DNA from 2 places in the Paenibacillus sp. PK1-4R genome. Region 1 is predicted to be linked to the other one. Evidence: riboswitches for the same ligand, from Rfam matches in the RefSeq annotation. Region 1 holds a riboswitch; the other holds the start of a gene.
What was found. Region 1 has a riboswitch for ZMP and ZTP ahead of QNO02_RS27520 (TIGR01440 family protein). Riboswitches for the same ligand answer to the same signal wherever they lie in the genome.
Positions count from the first base shown of each region.

Region 2: it holds a riboswitch for ZMP and ZTP, as region 1 does, so the genes downstream of both, QNO02_RS08200 (GNAT family N-acetyltransferase) here and QNO02_RS27520 (TIGR01440 family protein) in region 1, are expected to answer to the same signal.

Region 1 is NZ_CP126535.1:6,316,220-6,323,767, reverse strand. Features, by position in the region: gene QNO02_RS27535 (L-threonylcarbamoyladenylate synthase) at 1-315, shown strand, start outside; gene QNO02_RS27530 (manganese efflux pump MntP) at 491-1,051, shown strand; gene QNO02_RS27525 (low molecular weight protein arginine phosphatase) at 1,110-1,682, shown strand; ZMP/ZTP riboswitch at 1,779-1,860, shown strand; gene QNO02_RS27520 (TIGR01440 family protein) at 2,002-2,595, shown strand; gene glyA (serine hydroxymethyltransferase) at 2,852-4,099, shown strand; gene upp (uracil phosphoribosyltransferase) at 4,524-5,153, shown strand; gene wecB (non-hydrolyzing UDP-N-acetylglucosamine 2-epimerase) at 5,192-6,349, shown strand; gene QNO02_RS27500 (AtpZ/AtpI family protein) at 6,536-6,790, shown strand; gene QNO02_RS27495 (ATP synthase subunit I) at 6,783-7,160, shown strand; gene atpB (F0F1 ATP synthase subunit A) at 7,206-7,548, shown strand, end outside.
Region 2 is NZ_CP126535.1:1,873,187-1,880,734, forward strand. Features, by position in the region: gene QNO02_RS08175 (cupin domain-containing protein) at 1-143, shown strand, start outside; gene QNO02_RS08180 (hypothetical protein) at 165-704, shown strand; gene QNO02_RS08185 (GNAT family N-acetyltransferase) at 713-1,252, shown strand; gene QNO02_RS08190 (YfiT family bacillithiol transferase) at 1,301-1,825, shown strand; gene QNO02_RS08195 (GNAT family N-acetyltransferase) at 1,860-2,375, shown strand; ZMP/ZTP riboswitch at 2,431-2,512, shown strand; gene QNO02_RS08200 (GNAT family N-acetyltransferase) at 2,853-3,326, shown strand; gene QNO02_RS08205 (VOC family protein) at 3,502-3,885, shown strand; gene QNO02_RS08210 (class I SAM-dependent methyltransferase) at 4,103-4,822, shown strand; gene QNO02_RS08215 (SDR family NAD(P)-dependent oxidoreductase) at 4,873-5,637, shown strand; gene QNO02_RS08220 (response regulator transcription factor) at 5,822-6,511, shown strand; gene QNO02_RS08225 (sensor histidine kinase) at 6,508-7,512, shown strand.

The DNA.
Region 1 (7,548 bases):
GCAGCGGTGGCGGCCTGGATCAGCGCCGCCCTCACAGAGGCGGCGCAGCGCGGAGAGCGCACCGCCGTGCTGGCGTTCGCCGAGCACGCGGAGCAGTACCGCGCCGATGCCGTGTTCTCGCTGGGCGACGCCAGCGAGCTGGAAGAAGCAGCGCGCCGGCTATACGCCGCGCTGCGCAGCTGCGATGAGCAAGGCGCCACATATATTGTGGCTGAAGCCTGCTCACGCGAAGGGCTGGGAGCAGCCGTTATGAATCGGCTGCTCAAGGCTGCGGGTAACCAACTCATACAAGTTGGCAACCAGCAATCCTTTTAATCTCTCCTGATCATACAGTCAGGAGAGTAATCACTCTTTTTCCAAAACAAAATCAAGATTCTATAAAGCCAGCATCCAACCATAGATCCGTCGCCGTTTGCCTTTCATCGGTCATGTTTAGGTCCTTGTCCGCATATCGTGTACAAGAACCTTTACGTGACTTGGGGGTATGGGGATGTGGGATGTGTCTGCCCATGTAGGGCAGTTGGTAACCATTTTGATCATGGCTGTTGCGCTTGGCCTCGATGCGTTCTCACTCGGAATCGGAATTGGCATGAAGGGCATTCGGCTGCGGGATGTATTGCGAATCAGTATTGTAACAGCGCTATTTCATATCATCATGCCGCTCATCGGCATGTATATGGGCAAATACGTCAGCTCCCTGCTCGGCGACATTACCACGTATGCGGCAGGTGGATTGCTTGTTTTGCTGGGTGCTCATATGATTCTGAATGCATTCCGTGAAGGCGATACAAAGCTGGTGGACCACCGTTCCCTGCTCGGCGTTGTTTTGTTCTCCCTCAGCGTAAGTGTGGATTCGTTCTCCGTTGGCGTTTCCTTAGGGATGTTTAGCAGTGATCTGATCTTAACCGTACTTGCTTTCGGCGTTTGTGGCGGGGTGATGTCGGTGATGGGTCTGCTATTAGGCCGTCGGGTGAGCCAGAATCTAGGGGATTACGGCGAAGCTATTGGTGGCGCAATCTTGCTTGCGTTTGGACTTTTGTTTATATTTTAGAATAAAACTTGAGATATCATATCATTTGCATCATATGTAAAATGGGGAGGCTAACACAATGAAACATATTTTATTCGTATGTACAGGAAATACGTGCCGCAGCCCCATGGCAGAGGGGCTTTTGCGAAAACTGGCATCAGAGCGTGGCATTCAGGTAGAGGTTCGCTCTGCAGGTGTGGCAGCAACGTCGGGTATGCCGATCTCCCGTCATGCGGAAGCAGTGTTGAGAGATCATAACGTTGAAGGTCCACCTCATTCCACACAACTTAGCTCTAACCTGGTAGGTTGGGCCGATCTGGTTCTAACATTAACACGGAGTCATAAGCAACATGTCATGCAGGTATTTCCCGATTCAGTCCACAAAACCTATACATTGAAAGAATATGTGGAGGATGATGAACAGGTATTAAGTGATGTTCAGGAGTTGGACAGCCTGTTTGCAACGCTGGAGATGAAACGTGCCCTTGGGCAAGAGATCCTGGCATCGGAGCGTGAACGAGCCATTGAGATTAGACAACGAATCCCAAGTTTCGACATCTCCGATCCATTTGGGGGAAGTCGTGATGATTACAATATAGCTGCAGCTGAGATTCGGACTGCATTGGACCGGCTTTTGGATAAGCTGGGATAATTCTGATCCTGCGGGGCAGGTTATAGAAATAGGACATGTGATGTAAATTAACCGTTGATTTTAGACGCGGGTTGTTTTATGATGAAGGGGAAAACAGGGATCCGGTGTAACTGGCGACGAAGTGGGCATAACCACGATGGAGCACCGGAACAAACGGCCGGTCGCCTGGGCAAAAGAGCAATTCTGCGTTACCCGCAGACTGCTCTTTTTTTCGTCTTTCATCTGATTATTCGCTATAATAGTACCTGAGATGCCGTGCAAGAATACGAAGGACAGCCAAGAGACAGCGGGCATGATTTTATCGGGAGGCGATGATAGGATGACTATAGAGTTAGATTCGGAACAACCCGGATTGCAGGAACAGACCGCGTCTATTCTGCATGAACTGGCGCTTGCTGGACAGCTTGGGCCTGGACAGATCGTTGTGATCGGTACAAGCACAAGTGAAGTCGCAGGCGCTCGGATTGGTACGAGTGGTGCCATTGAAGTGGCACAGCAGCTTCTTGCGGGTATACGCGAGGTGCAGGAGGAATTCGGTTTTGATACGGTATTCCAATGTTGTGAGCATCTGAACCGTGCGCTGGTAATGGAACGTTCTGTGCTTACTCGTCTTGGATTGACCGAGGTTGGTGCAGTACCCGTGCCCAAGGCCGGAGGTTCAATGGCATCCGCAGCATATCGTTCGCTGACCGATCCATGCCTGGCTGAACATGTGCAGGCCCATGCGGGACTGGACATTGGGGAGACGATGATTGGGATGCATCTCCGGCATGTAGCCGTACCCTATCGTACAGCGCTCCGCTATGTTGGAGATGCACGTGTGACCACAGCGTTGACTCGTCCGAAGTTGATTGGCGGCGAACGCGCGGTGTATCGTATGGAAGAACAACCAGATTCGACATTTTGTGACTAACATATAAAGCGAGACTAATTGGGTTACACTCCTGACTTTGATTGCATCACCATCTTCCGATCGCTGTTATCCCCAGATTTTTTTATTCCCTATTTGAAGGGGAAATCCGGTGATAGCCTATGCTTCCGGAGTAGCTTTCTAAAGAAAGCTTTTTGGCGACTACTTCGTTTCTTCAGATTGGTGTTGCACTCGCCGTTTTCGTGTAAACATTAGTTTCACTTTATAAATTCACTTATAAACTGGGAGGAATTTAATCATGGAACAATTGCGCAAGAATGACCCGGCAGTACTGGAAGCGATGAATCTTGAACTGAAACGTCAACAGAACAACATCGAACTGATTGCATCCGAGAACATCGTAAGTGAAGCAGTAATCGAAGCATTGGGATCTGTTCTGACCAACAAGTACGCTGAAGGATATCCAGGCAAACGTTACTATGGCGGTTGTGAGCATGTGGACATCGTTGAAGACATCGCGCGTGATCGTGCAAAAGAATTGTTCGGAGCAGAACACGTGAATGTTCAACCTCACTCCGGTGCACAAGCGAACATGGCAGTTTATCTTGCAGCGTTGAAACCTGGTGATACTGTACTTGGTATGAACCTTGCCCATGGTGGACACCTCACACACGGTAGCCCGGTTAACGCATCCGGTTTGCTGTACAACTTTGTAGCATACGGCGTACAGGAAGATACATTCCTGATTGATTATGATGAAGTACGCAAAGCGGCTTTCAAACACCGCCCTCGTCTGATCGTTGCAGGTGCAAGTGCATATCCGCGTACCATTGATTTTGAAAAGTTGGCTTCCATTGCCAATGATGTAGGTGCTTTGTTCATGGTGGACATGGCTCACATCGCAGGACTGGTTGCTGCTGGTTTGCATCCAAACCCGGTTCCACATGCGCATTTCGTAACAACAACAACACACAAAACGCTTCGTGGACCTCGTGGTGGTATGATTCTGTGCCGCAAAGCGTGGGCAGCAGCGATTGATAAAGCCGTATTCCCTGGTTCCCAAGGTGGACCTCTAATGCACGTGATCGCTTCCAAAGCGGTAGCATTTGGAGAAGCTTTGCAGCCTTCGTTCAAAACATATGCACAGAACGTTGTGAAAAACGCACAGGTTCTGGCTGAAACACTGATCGCTGAAGGATTGAACATCGTATCCGGTGGTACAGATAACCACTTGATGCTGATTGACACACGCAGTGTAAACATCACAGGTAAGGAAGCTGAGCATGTGCTCGATTCCATCGGTATTACCGTGAACAAAAATGCAATTCCATTCGACCCTACAAGCCCGTTTGTAACGAGTGGTATTCGAATTGGTACACCTGCTGCAACTTCCCGTGGCATGAACGAAGAAGCTATGGTAGCGATCGGTAAGATCATTGCCAAAACACTGAAAAATCCAAAAGATACAGCGAAGTTGGATGAAGCTCGTGCAGAAGTGACTGCACTGACAGACCAATTCCCGCTCTATACAGATCTTAAATACTAAAAAACTTTGCTCATGCTGCTTTCTTTTGAGTTTTGATAAATTGGAATACAAAAGACGAAGCTGGCAGAATGCAACCGGAGAAGCGAAGCGCTCGCCTTTATCCCATGATTTTCTCCTTTTATAGGAGAATCAAAAAAATCAGGGGATAACAGCGATCGTAGGTGCAATCTGTTTGCGGAGCATCACTTGTATTCATATTTTTCCCACTCAATGACATAACAGCATGAGCAAAACAGGACCGGATGGATCATTTTCCGGTCCTGTTTTTTATAGGATTCGGTAATCTGTAATGATTGGGTGCCCTTTGATGGTGTAATTCGTTGTTGGTGATGATATAATATACAGGATTTATCGAGCCCATGAATGGTGGCTAGGTATATTTGGAAATGCTTAACATGAAGAACTTACCGGAGGGACAAATTAGATGGGAAAATTAGTAATATGTGATCACCCTTTGATTCAACACAAACTGACGTTTATACGCGACATGCGTACGAATACGAAAGATTTTCGTGAATTGGTGGATGAAGTAGCAACGTTGATGGCTTATGAGATTACAAGAGATGTTGAACTGGAGACGATTGATGTACAGACACCTGTAGCTGCAACACAAGGTAAAGTCATCTCTGGACGTATGCTTGGACTGGTGCCGATTCTGCGTGCAGGACTCGGAATGCTGGATGGTGTTGTGAAATTGTTGCCAGCGGCAAAAGTTGGACATGTTGGTCTGTTCCGTGACCCGGAAACACTGCAACCGGTAGAATACTACACCAAACTGCCTACAGACGTAACAGAGCGTCAATTGATTGTAATTGATCCGATGCTGGCAACGGGTGGTTCGGCAATTGCAGCTATTGACGTGCTCAAAAAACGTGGCTGTACCCAAATCAAAATGATGAACCTGGTTGCAGCACCGGAAGGCGTAAAAGCTGTGCAAGATGCACATCCCGATGTGGACATCTATGTAGCAGCATTGGACGACCGTCTGGATGATCATGGTTATATCGTTCCAGGGCTTGGAGATGCAGGAGACCGTCTATACGGCACTAAATAAGCATATTGCATGCGGAGTAGAAAAGGGGCTTTGCTCGAATGTCCAACAAAATTAAAGTCATGACGATCTTCGGGGTGCGTCCGGAAGCCATTAAGATGGCTCCGCTTATTTTGGAATTGCAAAAACACCCTGAGTCTATTGAATCTATTGTTTGCGTAACTGCGCAGCATCGCCAGATGTTGGATCAGGTACTTGAAGTTTTCGACATTCATCCCGATTATGATCTGGATGTGATGAAGGACCGTCAGACATTGAATGAAATCACAATTCGTGTGCTTGGCGGTCTGGAGCCGGTGTTAGCTGAAGCTAAGCCGGATATTGTGCTGGTTCACGGAGATACATTAACTACCTTTGTAGCGAGCTACGCAGCATTCTTGCAACAGATTCAGGTAGGGCATGTGGAAGCGGGGCTGCGGACGTGGAACAAGCTGTCTCCATATCCGGAAGAGATGAATCGTCAGCTGACGGGAGTACTGGCTGATCTACACTTTGCGCCTACGGATTGGTCTTCTTCCAATCTTGCCAAAGAAAATAAATCGGAGTCTAGTACGTACGTCACAGGCAACACGGTAACAGATGTGTTTCAATATACAGTACGGGAGGACTACACACACCCGGTACTTGATTGGGCCCAAGGCAAACGCCTTGTGCTGATGACAGCTCATCGCCGTGAATCTCAAGGCGAGCCTCACCGCAACATTTTCCAGGCCGTCAAACGGATTGCCGACGAATTTGAAGATATTGCCATCGTGTACCCGGTGCATCCAAGTCCTGCTGTGAAGGAGCCGGCTCACGCGATTTTGGGGAATCATCCCCGTATTCAATTAATTGATCCACTAGACGTGGTGGATTTGCATAACTTTTACCCGCACACTCACTTGATTTTGACCGATTCAGGCGGTTTGCAGGAAGAAGCACCTTCGTTTGGTGTGCCTGTGCTCGTATTGCGCGATACAACAGAACGCCCGGAAGGTATTGAAGCCGGAACGCTGGAACTGGTAGGTACCGAAGAGGAACGTGTGTATGAACGGACCAAAGCTCTGCTTACAGACAAAACCCTGTATGCAAGCATGAGTCAGGCTGCCAATCCATACGGTGATGGACATGCTTCGGAAAGAATTGTCAATGCGATTCTGCACCATTTTGGTGTAAATAGTGAGCGTCCGGAATCATTTCACAGAAAATTCAAAAAATAATACAATTTTTCTGACGGATTTATAAAGGGCATAGCATACAGTTAAACTGTACGGTTTACGCGGGTTTATGGGCTTTGAGGGTCTGTATTCCCGTCGTTTTCCCCTTTAAAACGCTAAAATCATTCAATTGACAAAGGCTCTCATCATTCAGTAAAATTAACTGGGATTGCAAGGGTGGCGTGGAAAATGGCCGATTCGAACAAACCAAATTCATCCCGTAACCATGACGATAATGTATGGAAAGCGATGGGACTCGTGACAGCTTTTGGGATCGAGATTGCCATTCTCGCTGTTGCCGGATATTACGCTGGCTCCTGGTTGGACAAGACCATCGGAGGTAACGGAATATGGATCGCCGTAAGCGTTCTCTTTTTTCTTGCGGCAGGCGGTGTAAGCATCTACTTTATCGCGAAAAAATTCATGGGGGAAAGTGATGAGTGAACTAACCAGATACCGCAGATCGATGACTGTTTTCATCATGTACTTTCTTATGATTTGTTTTCTCGCAGCGGCCTTTATGCCACGTGTGGAGACAATTGCTTTGGGACTAGCCCTGGGTACAGGAATTAGCTGGATCAATGCATTTTACTTGGGCTACAAAGTAAGGAAAATGTCTGATGATGCGGCAGAAGGTAACTTGAAGCGTGTGAACCTGGGATTTTTGACAAGAGCGGCACTCGCTGTGCTCGGTATATTCATATCGATGCGCTTTCCGCAGTACTTCAATACATATGCGGTTGCAGGCGGTCTCGTCATTGCACAATTTTCCTTACTGATTATAGGGATTGTCCATTCCCGCAGAGCAGAATGATGTTAAGGGCTGCAGCTTTCAAGTCGAGAAAGGGGTGAGAAAAATATGCATGAAGCTCCAATTATTATGCTTGGCGGATTTCGACTGGATCTATCGGTTCTGTTGATGCTGGTAGTTACAGGTGCAATTGTTTTTATTTTTGCTGTACTGGCAACACGGAGATTATCCGTTGAAAATCCCGGCAAGCTGCAAAATTTTATGGAGTGGGCAGTAGAATTCGTCCGCAATCTGATTTCCAGCACAATGGATATGAAGAAAGGTAAACATTTTATCTCTCTCGCTCTTTCCATGATTATGTTCATTTTTGTAGGGAATATGCTAGGCCTTCCGCTTGTAGCTGTATCTGAGGTAACAGATGTTAGTCAGGCACAGGTATTCGGTAAGCCGA
Region 2 (7,548 bases), 2.5 Mb from region 1:
ATAATATATACATGTCTGCACATAGCGCGATACATACCATTAAGCATGGATTGAACACCTCCAGTGATTGGATGGCATCACCTGAGTTGGATAGGTTAACTCAATCTTTAACAGAGAAGAAGCTACTCCAGAAGTATGATTAACCAGAGGGGAGGATCAGACAGATGCGTAAAAGTACAATATTTTGGCTTACGGGAATAGCCATAATTCTCTTGGTGACTCTGCTCATATACAGCTATGTAATTCCAAGTGTGAGTGCACAGGATGTTGTGATGGCAGGCACAATCAGGCAGATTGATACGGATGCAGTTGAGATAGAGTTAGAGATAACGCGAAAAAGAGAAGACAAGGATCAACATATGCTGTATCCCGTTGTCCCTGGATGGGAAGGGGTCACATTCACTGAGGAACAAGATGATGCGTGGTACATGCCTTCGTCTGTTGGCAGCTCCTATTTGGATCAAGTCATTCTGGAAAAGTATCTGAAGGCGCAGGGGAAAACCATGAAATCAACTGATAATCTGATAGGATTTGCGATACCTGATGAGATAGGGAGCTACAAGTTGCGGTTAACGCTCAAATCTTTGGATGGAACGACTCAGCCGCTTGAGAATCCCATGGTGTATTATGTTCACAACGAACATTTGTTAGGGAAGGATCTGAGTTGGGTTACGGGTGAGAATCTGGAGATCAATAAGGAGTAATCAGAATGATGAATGTATATGAATCGAATGAAATCACCGTACGTTTCTTGGAAACAGAAGATGAACGACATCTGGTGAAGTGGCTGTCAGACCCGGAAGTTCTTCAATACTATGAAGGACGTGATCGGCCGCATGATTTGGAGCAAGTGAGAGAACATTTTTACAATCAGAAAGATGATGCTACTCGTTGTATCGTTGAGTATGGAGGACATCCGATTGGATACATTCAGTTCTATGAGCTTGAGGAAGAAGAACGAACGGAGTATGGTTATGGAGATACGGATGATATCATCTATGGAACGGATCAGTTTATTGGTGAGGTAGACTACTGGAATAAAGGCATGGGTACACAATTGATACAATCCATGCTGGCTTATCTGATTAATGAGAAACAAGCCCGTAAAGTGGTTATGGACCCTCAATCCTGGAACTTGCGAGCGATATCCTGTTACGAGAAATGTGGTTTCCAAAAGATTAAGCTGATGGAGAAACATGAGCAGCATGAAGGACAGATGCGAGACTGTTGGCTTATGGAATATGCTCCTTAGATAATGTTAAAAGTTATTTTGAATCATAGAAACAAGGAGGAATAATGAATGGATGAAAGATTTCCGATAGGACCTTTTGTACACACGGGTGAAGTTACTTTGGCACAGCGGGAGAAGTGGATTCAGGACATTGCTGAGTTGCCTGAACGCGCACGTGAAGCGGTAAAGGGACTAAGTGAAGAGCAATTAAGTCTGCCGTATCGAGAAGGTGGATGGATGCTCAAACAGGTCATTCACCACATGGCAGACAGCCATATGAACAGTATGATTCGTTTCAAGTTGGCACTGACAGAGGATACACCAACGATTCGGCCTTATTATGAAGAACGCTGGGCTGAATTGAGTGATTCAAGAGACTTGGATGTTGAATTCTCGCTTCAGATTCTGGATGCCCTCCATCGTCGTTGGGTGTTTCTGTTAAACGCGCTGACAGATGCAGATTATGCCAAACAATTTTATCATCCCTCATCGGAAGAAACGACAAGACTGGATTATAATCTGGGCATGTATGCTTGGCATGGCAAACACCATGTTGCTCACATCACATCGCTTCGGGAGAGACTGGGAATATAGCAAGGAGAAATATCTTTTTAAGGAGGATTCATCATTGAGTGTACATATCAGACTATTAAATGAGAGCGATCCTGTAATCATATCAAAGGCGTTTCAGGAGCAGGGTTGGGGGAGATTCGCTGAGCAGTATCTTCGTTACTTGGCTGAACAACAGAATGGGGAGCGCGTAACCTTGGTAGCCGAGTTAAATGGAGAATTTGCCGGATACGTGAATGTATTGTGGTATTCCAGCTACCCGTCTTTCAGGGAACAAGGCATTCCCGAAATTAACGATTTTAATGTGCTGATGAAGTTCCAGCGCCAAGGTATTGGTTCACGGTTGATGGACCGAGCAGAGGAAGTTATTCTGGAACGAACGGATGTAGCAGGCATTGGTGTAGGTGTGTTTTCCGATTATGGCAAAGCGCAAGTTCTATATGCCCATCGCGGGTACATACCAGACGGTCACGGTGTACACAAACATGATCATTACATTCAGCCGGGTGAAGAAACGATTATGGACGACGATGTTGTACTTTATCTTACGAAGAAGTTAAAAGACGCGCAATAATTTTCATCATATATATACAGTGATGAAAGATGTCATGTATACTAGTTGTTAAATATCTGTTGTGTGTGACTGGCGTAAACGTGGAGTGAACCACGAGGAAGCACATATATTATATGCCGTACGCCTGGGCAAAGTGTTTGATCTTTTGATCAAACACTTTATTTATTATTCAGGGAACGAAAGGACTGGCGGGGGCAGCAGGTTTCCTAAAGGAAAAAGGGCTACTACCAACTCATCTGCTTATGATTTATTGAATCCTTATTGTGCAGAAGTAATTTCAGCGCGTGTAGTGCGTGATGGTAATACGGTAACGGGTGCGGGGGTTACGGCTTCTATTGACCTGGGACTATACTTGGTCGAAATGTTAACGTCTACGGAGATCGTCCTTCAAGTTCAGCAAAAACTAGAGTATCCATATTATGAAGCTGGTAACTTAAAAGATGTCTACATGCACACTAAGAGGTAGGGGATAAAAAGATGACTATTCGCCTTTTTCAAGCGATTGATCAGCCAGCAGTGCTGAAAATGATGACGGATCATGATTTTCAATTTCCTTCGTTTATACGCGATCAGTATCCTACGCGCTGGGATTCATTTTTAAAAATGACGGATGAACGTATCAGTGCTTATTATGTCATGGTTGACGAAGCAGATGTTGTCATAGGTCATGCTGGTTATATCTTTCAGTCTACTGTTAACCGGTATGAAATCGTTGGTGTTGTTACATGCAAATCACACCTTCGACAGGGCGTAGCACGTACACTAATTACAAATATATGTTTAAAAATAGCTGAATTTGGCTGTAGTGATGTCATGCTGTACACACTTGATCATGAAGAAAATGAAGCAGCGCTCGTATTTTATGAACGAATGAATTTTCAAAAAGAAGGTGTCGATATGAATTATTATACCGCGGGGTTTCATAGACTTTCCCTTGTCAAAACCCTATAAGGGAACTTCAAAAAACTTATTGTAGTGGAAGCATAAAAGTGTACTTCAGTTTAAGTTGCATGTACTTGCAGAGAAAGATGATAAAAAAGCTGTCTTGCATGTTATACTCTATTGGAATTTGAGGAATGATAAGCAGGATGTTGAGAGATTAGATGATTAGAGGAGTGAAGGATGCATGTTTAGCAAAGTCGGCCAGATTATGTTGTATGTCAACAATCAGGATGAATCATTGGCATTTTGGACGGAAATTGCGGGGTTCCATATTGTGGATGAAGTAAACCTTGACGAGGGTATGAGATGGATTGAGATTGCGCCTACCCCAAATTCGCAGACGAGCATTATTCTTCATGACAAGGCGTTTGTGGAGCGGATGTCGGCGGGTGTAAATCTGGGCACACCTTCGTTAATGTTCTTCACCGAAAATTTGGATCAATTATATGCCGACTTGTCTAGTAAACATGTAACGGTTGGAGAGATTGTCGAGATGCCGACGGGGCGTGTCTTCAACTTTGCCGATAACGAAGGAAATTACTTTGCTGTACTGGAACGGGCGAAGTAAATTACAACTCAAAACAGCACTATTGCAAGCGATCGACATCCCATGTCGGTCGTTTTTTGTTGGGAAAAAGCTTATGTTTTCGAATATAAAACACAAGAAAAATAGAGAACTACTGGGTAAAAATGTTATAATAGAGTGTGGCTGATTTAATGAAAATAACAAGAATTTGATAGCGGAGAATGAGGAGTGGAACGGAGAATTAAGGAGGAATGTAGTTATGGAAAAGACGATTAAACGTGTACAGGATCTATATGATATGCTCGATGCGGACTTCAGATCTGCCAAGCAATTTTGGGAACCTTTCTATGAGGATCGGAACAGACCAATCCCCTTTTTCCCAAACAAACCGGATGAAAATCTGGTAGCGCATGTGAACACAGGTGTGCTGAATGGCGGCAAGGCACTGGAACTGGGGTGTGGCCCGGGCAGAAATGCGCTGTATCTAACACGCCAAGGATATCAGGTAGATGCTTATGATCTTTCCGAGACAGCGATTGCCTGGGCTAAAGAGAGGGCGGCAGAAGAGCAACTGGACGTGCACTTTGAATGTCGCACTGTGTTCGAATTGTCCCCAGAGCAAGAATATGATCTTGTCTACGACTCGGGTTGTCTGCATCATCTGTTACCACATCAGCGCATTCCCTACATAGAGATGGTCCACAATGCACTCCGGCCTGGAGGATACTTTGGAATGACTTGTTTTGCTCCTGGTTTTGGCGATATTGGTGGACCTGAGATTGTTATGAATGATTGGCAGGTGTATCAAGAGAAGTCGATGCGAGGTGGTCTTGCATTCACGGAGGAGAAGCTTCGCTACATGCTGGAAGATGGCTTTGAATGTGTGGAGTTCCGTGCAATGAAGGCGATGGAGCAGCATGAACCGTGTTTTGGTGTACCTTTTCTGTGGGCCACGTTGTGGAGAAAGAAAGATTCATAAGCTTATATGGGGATATGATCGATTGAAAATAGAGGAGGAGTGGTATCGAAATGGGAACAGAAACAGGAAGAAGACACTTTATCATTACAGGCACATCCAAAGGGATCGGTTTACAACTTGCAGAGTTATTATTGGCTAAGGGAGACTACGTTTACGGTATTTCACGCGGGGGTTCGGATCTGTTGGAATCAGGCGAGGAATGGAGCGGGCGTTACCGCCATGTTCAGTATGACCTTGCCGACCTGAATGGGATCGATGATTTGATTACACGTATATTGGACCAAATACCTTCTCAGGAAGCTGAATTGATTGGACTTATTAATAACGCAGCGATGTTGGAACCTCTAAGACCTATCGATCAGTGCAGTGCGGCAGAGATAAGTCAAAGTCTCAACATCAGCCTCGCAGCGCCAATGATATTAAGTTCATCTTTTATTCAACAAACGAATCACCTGTCCGCCAGACGTAAAATAGTTAATCTCTCATCGGGTTCGGGAAGTTATCCCGCGCCTTCAATGGCAGTGTACTGTACATCCAAGGCAGGCTTGAACATGTTTACCCAATGCGTATCTTTGGAACAAACGGGCCAACAGAGCCCTGTTGAGATTATTGCTTTTGATCCGGGGATGGTTGATACGGAATTACAGGCTGTTGCACGAGGCAAAAGTACAGAGGAGTTCGCCCTTGCAGGTATGTTCAATCAAGTATATGAAGCAGGACAATTAAGATCGCCACGAGACGTAGCGATGCAGTTGATCGAGCGGATGGACGAAAACAGTGATGCAAGCCATGTTATACACACCATTGAGAGCTAATGTGATATATGTATTTCGGATCGTTTTCTTTACGAAGTAAGGATACCTTTTGATATAAGCCCAACTTCCCTGTACACTGATAACAGCGATCGGAGCAATGATTCGTAGTCGTAACGGTGACCCTGTAACAACGGAGTCTAATTACTTATTCAACCTTAGAAGATCAGAAACGTGGTGAAGTCTCTTGTTTAAAATTATGCTCATTGAAGACGATGAATCGTTATTCAGTGAAATCAAGGAACGCTTAACCCAGTGGTCGTATGATGTGTATGGTGTGCAGGATTTTGGAAAGGTATTGCAGGAATACAGCGTAATTCAGCCGCAACTGGTCATTATTGATATTCAGTTACCCCAATATGACGGGTTCCACTGGTGCCGGATAATTCGTTCGCACTCAAATGTGCCGATTATCTTTTTGTCCTCACGGGATCATCCTGCGGATATGGTTATGTCCATGCATTTGGGTGCAGATGATTTTATCCAGAAGCCTTTTCACTTCGATGTATTGATTGCCAAGATTCAAGCGACTTTGCGGAGGGTGTACAACTATAATACAGAGCATATTGAACTTCGAACCTGGCGTGGTGCTGCTATTGAATATGTGAAAAATACGTTGACCTGCGGGGATGAATCTGTTCTGTTAACCAAAAATGAGATGTTCATCCTTAAAGTGCTGGTCGAGCACAAAAATCAGATTGTTACCCGTGAGGACCTCATCCGGAGCTTGTGGGATCACGAGCATTTCGTGAGTGACAACACGCTAACGGTTAACGTTAATCGGTTACGGAAGAAGCTTGAACCCATCGGCTTGGAGCGGTACATTGAAACCAAAGTAGGGCAGGGGTACATGGCAACGGAAGAGGCAGAAGCATGATCGGAAAGTACATACGAGAAAGGGCTAGTTGGTTATGGCTACTGGTAAGCATGCAACTTATTATTTTACTGGTGGCCTACCTGGACTCGTCCATTCCATTCCAATCTGTGGTGTATATCGTAGGACTGAATGTGGTGGTATGTCTTGTTTTTATCTGGGCGAGATACCTGAAAGAGACCCGTTTCTATAAAAAATTGAGCACCTGGGATCATACCTATGATCTGAGAGAACTCGAGATCGCCGAAAGTCCATATGAGCAGATTGTACATGAGGCCGTCAGTTCCCAGACACAGCGGTATCGTAAGGAGTCGTCACATCATTTTATCGCTCTGGAACAGGAGAAGGACGAGATGTTGTCCTGGATTCATGAGGTGAAGACCCCGCTGACTGCGTTGCAACTGATGATCGAGCGCTTGCCAGATGACAAGCTACAGAGCCAAATGACATATGAATGGTTACGAATTCATCAGTTGCTGGATCAGCAGCTTCATCAGAAGCGTATTCCGTTCATGCATAATGATCTGTTCATCGAAGAGACGGAATTTGAACCGGTATTGAATAGTGAGATTCGAGCGCTGAAATCGTGGTGCATATCCAAGGGCATTGGCTTTGATGTGTCTTTAATGGTATCCAGTGTGCTCACAGACAGCAAATGGTTAGGTTTCATCCTCCGGCAGTTGTTAAGCAATGCGGTGAAATATAGCGATTCATCGGACATCCTCATTGAAAGTCGGGAACAGGATGGACACATCATACTCATGATTCAGGATCACGGGCGAGGGATTGAAGCTCAAGATCTGCCGCGTATATTTGATAAAGGATTTACGTCTACCCGAGGCAGAATGGATGGAGCGGCTACCGGGATGGGGCTGTATCTGGTTCGTCAGGTGGTCCAAACCCTTCATATGAAGATTCATGTAGAGTCTTCTCTTGGCGAGGGCACAACCGTCACACTTACTTTTCCGCGAAAAAACGACATGGTGCATCTTGCAGGCGTGTGACAACAATGTCACATGCTTTTTGGTTTTGTTCGGTGA